Regions from separate parts of the Pseudomonas sp. P106(2024) genome, predicted to be linked through region 2. Evidence: riboswitches for the same ligand, from Rfam matches in the RefSeq annotation. Region 2 holds a riboswitch; the other holds the start of a gene.
What was found. Region 2 has a riboswitch for cobalamin ahead of AC25M7_RS15350 (CbtB domain-containing protein). Riboswitches for the same ligand answer to the same signal wherever they lie in the genome.
Positions count from the first base shown of each region.

Region 1: another riboswitch for cobalamin. It lies ahead of AC25M7_RS05385 (TonB-dependent receptor); the one in region 2 lies ahead of AC25M7_RS15350 (CbtB domain-containing protein).

Region 1 covers NZ_JBLIYU010000002.1:392,515-396,785, reverse strand. Annotated here, with positions in the region: gene AC25M7_RS05395 (GlxA family transcriptional regulator) at 1-8, opposite strand, end outside; gene AC25M7_RS05390 (type 1 glutamine amidotransferase family protein) at 9-260, opposite strand; gene AC25M7_RS05385 (TonB-dependent receptor) at 351-2,477, opposite strand; cobalamin riboswitch at 2,585-2,789, opposite strand; gene AC25M7_RS05380 (outer membrane beta-barrel protein) at 2,950-3,696, shown strand; gene AC25M7_RS05375 (GNAT family N-acetyltransferase) at 3,756-4,271, opposite strand, start outside.
Region 2 covers NZ_JBLIYU010000008.1:118,825-123,095, reverse strand. Annotated here, with positions in the region: gene cobN (cobaltochelatase subunit CobN) at 1-69, opposite strand, end outside; gene cobW (cobalamin biosynthesis protein CobW) at 73-1,140, opposite strand; cobalamin riboswitch at 1,241-1,440, opposite strand; cobalamin riboswitch at 1,502-1,723, shown strand; gene AC25M7_RS15350 (CbtB domain-containing protein) at 1,826-2,011, shown strand; gene AC25M7_RS15345 (CbtA family protein) at 2,022-2,717, shown strand; gene AC25M7_RS15340 (cobalamin biosynthesis protein) at 2,717-3,118, shown strand; gene cobM (precorrin-4 C(11)-methyltransferase) at 3,148-3,900, shown strand; gene AC25M7_RS15330 (DUF1272 domain-containing protein) at 3,965-4,207, shown strand.

The sequences.
Region 1 (4,271 bases), on a different contig from region 2:
TCGCGCAACTAGGGCGCCAGTGGCTCGGTACCTACCGCCAGGCCCTCGGCGGTCGGCACCAGGCCGCCCTCGAGGCTGGCGGTGACCAGGCGGTAACCTGGCAGGCCGCGGGCGGCGCGGGCCTTGGTCGCGGCCCAGAAGACCGTCTGCGCGCCGGTGAGGTCGAGCAGGCCCATCTGCGGGTAGGCGAGGAACAGCAAGGTGCGCGGCTGATCCAGGGCGTGCACGGGTGGGGTGGGGATCGGCGGGATGTCGGTCATGGCACGCTGCTTGTGATGAAGGCGTAGGCCCTAGTCGAGCAGGTGGCACGGTGCTGATCAAGCACCGTGCGACGAACGCTGGAGTCCGCCTCAGAAGCGGTAGTCGACCGTGGCGAAATACGAGCGCGGCGTGCCCAGCAGCCATTGCTCGCCGCTGTAGCTGGACTGGGCGTACTGGCGGTCGAACAGGTTGTTCAACTGCAGGCCCAGGCGCACGTCGGGCAGCACCTGCCAGCCCAGGTTGGCATCGACCACGGTATAGCCCGGCACGCGCTGGTCGTTGGCCGCGCTGGCGCAGCGCTCATCCACGTAGCGCAGGCCGATGCCGGCATCCACGGTCTGGCCGAAACCTTTGCTCAGCCACAGGTTGGCGGTGCGTCGCGGCACGTCCTGCGGACGGTTGCCGGCGCGGTCGTGGACCGTGCCGTTGTCGCCTTCCTCGAGAAAATCATCGTACTTGGCCCGCACCAAAGCGGCATTGGCCGAGAGCTGCCACTGGTTGCCCAGCGCCAGTTCCAGGCTGGCCTCCAGGCCGTCGGAGGTCTGCTGGCCGGCCTGCTGGCTGTCGTGGGTGAGCGGGTTGTACACCGGCAGCTTCTTCTTGACGATGTGATAGGCCGCCAGCGTCCACTCGCCACGGGTATCCCAGAAACGTTGCTTGAGGCCTACCTCGGCCTGCTTCGCTTCGGTCAGTTCCAGGCGCTTGTCCGGGCGCTGGGTGAGCAGGTCGCCGACGCCGTCCTCGCTGGTCGAAAACTGCCCATACAGCGACAGGTCGTCGGTGACAGCGAACACCAGGCCGGCGCGCCAGTTGCCGCCCTGCAGGCTGCGGTCGCTGCGGCTGTTGTTGGCCAGGTCGTCGCGGTCGATGTGATTCTGGTCGCGGCGAATGCCGGTGACCAGTGCGAGGCGGTCGGTCAGCTGGGTGCGGTTTTCGGCGAACAGGGCGAAGGTGTCGACCTTGGACAGCGTTTGTGCGCGGGTTGGGCTGAGGCTATGGAAGCCGCCCGGAGCCGGATGCCACGGGTCGAGCGGGTCGCTGCCGCCATCGCGGTAGGGCGAGTTGCTGTCGACGTTGAAGCGGATGCGGTTGTACTCGGCGCCGACCACGGTTTTGCTGTCCAGGCCGAACAGGCCATGGTCGAAGGTGAAGCTCTGGCGATCGCCGAGCTGCTCCTGGTTATGGCGAATCTCGAGGAAGCTGCCGCGCTGGATCACGCCGTTGGCGGCGTCCCAGGTGTAGGACTCGGCATTGCGCCACTGGCGGCGGCTCTTGATGTAGTACAGCTGGTTGCTGGCACTGACGCGGTCGCTGAGGGTCCAGTCGGTGGTCAGGCGCGTCCACTCGTCGTGGTAGCGCTGCTCGTCGTTGCTGACGTTGTAGTTCTTGCGCCGCACGCTGCTGCGCAGGTGCCCATCGATCAGCGGGGTGCCGTAGTAGTTGGCCGGTTGCGCATCGCCGCGTTCGTGGGCGAGGGTAAAACTCAGGTCGTCGCTGGCATCGAAGCGCAGGGCGGCGCTCAGGGCCAGGCTGCGCGAGTCGGTGCGGTCGACCCAGCCGTTGCCGGCCTGCTGGTTGAGGGTCACGCGGTAGCTCAGGCGCTCGCTCAGGCTGCCGCCGCTGTCCAGGCCCAGCTGCTGGCGGTCCCAGGAGCCGTAGCCCAGACGCAGGTGGTTGCGGATCTCGCCAGCGAACGGCTGCTTCGGCACCACGTTGACCACCGCGCCGGTAGCGCCTTCGCCGTACAGCACCGAGGCGGGGCCGCGGATCACGTCGATGCGCTCGACCATCCACGGATCGACCGGGAAGGTCAGGGTGCCGGCACCGGCGTACAGGCGCGAGCCGTCGAACAGGGTCATCACCGAACTCTGCCCGGTGAAGCCGCGGGCCGACAGGCCGGTGCCGCCGTCGCCCGGCGTGCCGATGAAGGTAAGGCCCGGCGAGCGGGTCACGGCGTCCTGCACGGTGAGGTTGTTGCGCTGCTGGATCTGCGCCTCGGTCAGGCTGCTGGTGCTGGCCGGGGTGTCCAGGGCGCTGAGGTTCAGGCGCGAACCGGTCGGGGACGGGGTGGCCAGGTCGATGGCCTGTGGCTCGCGGGTGTCGGTGATTGCCGTGGAGGGCAGGGTGAAGGGCGTTACTTCATGATCGTCGGCCAGCGCCGGCAGGGACACGGCCAGGCAGGCCGCCAGGGTGTGAAGCTTGTTGATTCGGGACATGTCGTTCCACTGCTGCAGGAAGAGATGGATCCCGGTGGAAAACACGCAACGGTCAAGCGCACGCAGGCGCGCACGCGGATACCGGCCTGCGCCCGCCCACCGCGGGTTGCCAAGTAGCGCCTCAGGCCGGTCTCCGGGCTTGCGAGGGGCATGAAGCCTTCACCTTCCCATGCGTGCGCACAGTGGTCTGTCGAAGGATTCACTCGCTTACCGTTGCGGGGGCAGCGCCGGACTTGTCGTGACAACGACGCACCGGCTTCCCGTTTCACCCTGCGCACGGCGGCGCAGGACACCTGAAACTGGCGCGCATCTGACCATTGAACGGGCAGTGAGTCAATCGTTCGAGTGGGTGGGGAAACTGTGACGGACAGGGCGGTTTAGAGCGGTTTGCCAAATTTTTTCGAACTTTTGCCAAGCCCGTTGTCTCGAACCGGTCGTTCGCCATTCATTCACGTCATGGAGACTTTTGCGAATGTTTACCCGTAACCTGCTGCGCCACGCCTGCCTGCTTGCCCTGCTCGGTGCCCCTCTGGCTGCCACGGCGGCACCGAGTACCGACCCGCTGTTCACCCTCGGCTTGCTGGGGTCCTACGACAAGTTCAAGTTCGAGGGAGGAAGCGAATCGGACAAGGAACACATGGGCCAGGGCGGTGTGTTCGCCACGTTCGGCAACAAGATGACCGCCGAATCCGGGTTCATCTACCAGATCGGTGCCGAGGCCAAGTATGGCAAGAAGAACGACAACAAGCTCAAGGAAGCCCAGGCCGACCTCGACCTGGGCTGGCGCGCCGCACTGGATGCGCGCAACTTCGTCGACCTGACGGTGGGCGGCGGGTACAGCTGGACCCGCTTCGAGCCCGAGATCAACGATCTTGATACACGGCTGACCTACAAGTCGCCGTTCGCCAAGGCAGCGCTGGGCTACAACCACCAGTTCGACGCGTCGACCCTGCGCGTGGAGGTGGGCGCGCGCCACACCATTGATGGCCGCGCGCGGCTCAAAGTCGATGATTTCGGCAGCGACAGCGTCGACATGAAGGACCGCACCAACCCGTATGCGGAGGTCACGCTGCTGATGAACCAGCAGGGCGGCATGCCGGTGCAGGTGGGGGCGTACTACACCCGTACCGAATACAAGCTGGACGAGGATACGCCGGTGGCCGACAACACCAAGCTCAAGCGCGACGAGTTTGGGGTGAAGGTGGGGTTGGCGTTCTGATCGGTTGAGCCTGCGCTGATTCCGTCGCGGGGCAGGCCCGCGATGGATTCAGCTGCCTCTTATCGCCCGCGTCGGCGCGACACCCGCGCCTCGATGTTCTTGCGCCCGATCAGCAGCGCCGGTTTTTCCACGACCGGCTCATCGGCCAGCCACTTGTACATCACCAGGCAGTCCACCAGGCCCAATTCGGCATGGCGGTATGCCTTGGGCAGTCGCCCGACGGTCTCGAAACCGAGCTTGTGCCAAAGCGCCACGGCCACCTCGTTGCTCGCTACCACCGAGTTGAATTGCAGGGCCAGGAAGCCCTCCTGGCGCGCCAGCTTCTGCGAGTGCTCGCACATCAGCCTGGCCACGCCCCGGCCGCGTGCCTGTTCGCAGACCATGTAGCCGCAGTTGCCGACATGTCCCCCGGGGCCGGCGGCATTGGCCTTGAGGAAGTAGGAGCCAAGCAGCACGCCGTCTTCATCGGCCACCAGTGTGCGCAGCGGGGTTTCCAGCCACAGCCGGCGCGCCTGGTCGAAATCCAGGGCGGGGTCGAAGGCGTAGGTCTGGCGGGCCTGGACGATGGCCTGGAA
Region 2 (4,271 bases):
GGTCTGGCCGAGGTCGGCGATGCTGTCGTCCGGCACGAAGCCGCCGGGTTGGGTCCGCAGCAGGTGCATGGTTCAGGCGCCCAGGGCCTGGCGCAGGCGCGCTTCCAGCTGTGCGGCGTCCAGCGCCTGGCCGATCAGCACCAGGCGGGTGATCCGTGGTTCATCGCTACGCCAGGCGCGATCGAAATGCTTGTCGAAGCGGGTGCCCACCCCCTGGATCAGCAGACGCATCGGCTTGCCGGGAATCGCGGCGAAGCCCTTGGCGCGCAGGATGCCGAACTCGGTGACCAGCTGGGTCAGGGCGTCGAGCAGCAGGCTCTCGTCGGACTCGGGCAGATCGATGGAGATCGAGTCGAAGGCGTCGTGGTCATGGTCGTCATGGTCATCGCCGTCGTGATGCGAGTCGTGATGGGTACGGCGACCATCGATATGCACCTCGGACTCGGCGCCCACGCCCAGCAGCACTTCCAGCGGCAGACGGCCACTGCTGGCCTCGATCACCTTGACCGCTGGCGGCAGCTCCTCGGCCACCTCGGCACGGACCTTGGCCAGGCCCTCGGCGTCGATCAGGTCGGCCTTGTTCAGCACCACCAGGTCGGCACTGGCCAGCTGGTCGGCGAACAGCTCGTGCAGCGGCGACTCGTGGTCGAGGTTGGGGTCGAGCTTGCGCTGGGCATCGACCTGCTCCGGGTAGGCGGCAAAGGTGCCGGCGGCCACGGCCGGGCTGTCGACCACGGTGATCACCGCGTCGACGGTGCAGGCGTTGCGGATTTCCGGCCATTGGAAGGCCTGTACCAGCGGTTTGGGCAAGGCCAGGCCGCTGGTCTCGATAAGGATGTGGTCGAGGTCGCCGCGACGGGCCACCAGCTCGCGCATCACCGGGAAGAACTCTTCCTGCACGGTGCAGCACAGACAACCGTTGGCCAGCTCATAGACGCGGCCGTTGGCCTCTTCCTCGGTGCAGCCGATGCTGCACTGCTTGAGGATCTCGCCGTCGATGCCCAGCTCGCCGAATTCGTTGACGATCACCGCGATGCGGCGGCCCTGGGCGTTGTCGAGCATATGGCGCAGCAAGGTGGTCTTGCCCGAGCCGAGGAAGCCGGTAACGATGGTGACGGGAAGCTTGGCCAGTGTTTTCATGTCGCGATGCCCTTGGCAGCAATGGCGCGGGCATGCAGGACGACAGCCACGGCCCTGCCGGCCTGGCGCGTTCGCCACCGGATCACCCCGCCCGGTTGAAAGTCGAAAACGTCACGAGGCAGGTCTCCTGGCTCGCACCGCTGCGGCTCGCTGGCCGGTGGGCCGGCGCCTTCCCGCGCGCCTGCGCAGTGGCTGTGCCGAACCCTTCAGTGCTTACAGTTGCGGGGGCAGCCGCGGCTTGTACCGCGTTCCCGTCTTAGCTCGGGCCAACGCCCGAGAACCTCGCAGCGGCAAGGCTACGCAGTGCCTGCCTGGCGGTCAACCGCCATGGCGATTGACGCGGGCCCGGCCCCGTGATTTGCTAGCGCATTGCGTTCAGGTGCCCCCGACGGGGGTGAAACGGGAAACCGGTGCGTCGCGCCTCCATTGCTAAGGAGCCGACAAGGCCGGTGCTGCCCCCGCAACGGTAAGCGAGAGAAGCGTCCGAACCACTGTGCCAACAGTAAGGCATGGGAAGGTGACGCCCCACGGAGTCCTGCTCCACCTCGCCAGCCCGGAGACCGGCCTGACACGTGCTCACAGTACACCCCGCGGTGGGCGGGCGTCGTCGTATCACCTGGGCCAATCGTGCCCGGGGTCGTCGCGCATGTCCGTTGCCACAACAAAAGCAGCAGAGGAACGCGTCATGCCCATCACCAGCGCCAAACACAGTATCGCCACCCCCGTCAGCCTCAGCCAGCGACTGATCGTCGCGGTCGGCGCCAGCCTGCTGGGCCTGTGCCTGGTGTACTTCGCCGGTTTCTCGCACATCGAGGCAGTGCACAACGCTGCCCACGATACCCGCCACAGCGCCGCCTTCCCTTGCCACTGAGTAAACCCGCATGATTACGCGCATCGCCCGTACCGCGGGCTTCAGCGGCCTGCTCGCGGCCCTGCTGCTGACCCTGCTGCAAAGCTTCTGGGTCACCCCACTGATTCTCCAGGCGGAAACCTACGAGTCCGCCGCCCCGGTCGCCGAACACCATGAACACGGCGACGCCACCGCGCCCCACGAGCATGAGCACAGCGCCGAAGCCTGGTCGCCGGAAGACGGCTGGCAGCGCGTGCTGTCCACCACCGGTGGCAACCTGGTGGTCGCCGTCGGTTTCGCCCTGATCCTGGTCGCTCTCTACGGCCTGCGTGAACCGAACCGCGTGGCCACCGGCGCGCTGTGGGGCCTGGCCGGCTTTGCCGTGTTCTGCCTGGCGCCGACCCTGGGCCTGCCACCGGAACTGCCCGGCACCGCCGCCGCCGACCTCGGTCAGCGCCAGACCTGGTGGATCGGCACCGCAGCGGCCACCGCCGCCGGCCTGGCGTTGTTGGTGTTCGCCCGGCACTGGCTGCTCAAGGCGCTGGGTGCCGCTCTGCTGGTGATCCCGCACCTGATCGGCGCGCCACAGCCGGCCGTGCATGAAAGCCTGGCGCCGCAAGCCCTCGAGACCCAGTTCAAGATCGCTTCCTGGCTGACCAACGCCGCGTTCTGGCTGGCCCTGGGCCTGCTCAGCGCCTGGCTGTACCGTCGCTCCAGCCAGGCCTGATGCGCGATCTGCCTGCTCAGCCGGCGTTGTACGCCGGCTTTGGCTGTCGCCGCGGCTGCCCGGTCGAGACCCTTGCGGTATTGCTGCGCCAGACCCTCACCCGCAACGCCCTGCCCCTCTCGGCCCTGCGCGGCATTGCCAGCATCGAGCCCAAGGCCCGCGAGCCCGGCCTGCTGGCACTGGCCGAACGCCTGGGGCTGCCGTACATCTGTTTCGATGCCGCGCATCTACTGGTTTTCGAAGCGCAGCTCAGCCAGCGTTCGCCCACGGCGTACGCGCAGACCGGCTGCTGGGGCGTCGCCGAAAGCGCCGCACTGGCCCTGGCCGGCGATAACGGCCGCCTGCACGTGCCGAGGCAGGTCCTCGGCAGCGCTACCCTGGCCCTGGCCATCGGCGGATAATCCGCCACTCTTCTATACAAGGAACCCCCATGACGGTCTATTTCATCGGCGCCGGCCCCGGCGATCCCGAGCTGATCACGGTCAAGGGCCAGCGCCTGATCCGCCAGTGCCCAGTGATCGTCTATGCCGGCTCCCTGGTCCCCGCCGCCGTGCTGGAAGGTCACCAGGCGCACACGGTAATCAACAGCGCCGAACTGCACCTGGAGCAGATCGTCGAGGCGATGCGCCAGGCTCACGCCAACGGCGAGGACGTGGCGCGCGTGCACAGCGGCGACCCCAGCCTTTATGGCGCCATCGGCGAACAGATCCGCCACTTGCGCGAACTGGATATCGACTACCAGATCGTCCCCGGCGTCACCGCCACCGCCGCCAGTGCCGCGCTGCTCGGCTGCGAGCTGACCTTGCCCGATGTGGCGCAGACCGTGATCCTCACCCGCTTTGGCGACCGTTCGCCAATGCCGGCCGGTGAGCAACTGGCCGACCTGGCCCGCCACGGCAGTACCCTGGCCATCCATCTGGGGGTGCGCCACCTGGCCCGCATCGTCCAGGAGCTGCTGCCACACTATGGCGTCGACTGCCCGATAGCGGTGGTCCATCGCGCCACCTGGCCGGACCAGGACTGGGTCAAGGGCACGCTGGCCGATATCTGCGAGCGCGTTGCCGCCAAGGATTTTCGGCGTACCGCGCTGATCCTGGTCGGTCATGTGCTGGGAGACGCGCCATTCGCCGACTCGGCCCTGTACCGCGCTGGTCACGCCCACCTTTACCGTCCAGGCACGTGAAGCGATTGCCGACCGGGGCGCGGCGTAGCACACTGGTTTTTCCAACTGGAAGGAAACCAAGACCATGCTCGAATTGCGCCCCAACTGCGAATGCTGCGACGCCGACCTGCCGGCCGAAAGCCCAGATGCGCTGATCTGCTCGTTCGAGTGCACCTTCTGCCGAGCCTGCAACGACCGGCACTTCCACCACCGCTGCCCGAACTGCGGCGGCCAGCTGGTTGCCCGCCCCTCCCGCGCCGGCAAGGTGCTGGACAACAATCCCGCCTCGACACAGCGTGTGCACAAGCCGCACGCGCCCTGCGCCTGAACCTCGTTTGTAGGACTTTTCTACAGGTTTGTGCAGGTTTTTCAACACACCTATACTCGCCTAT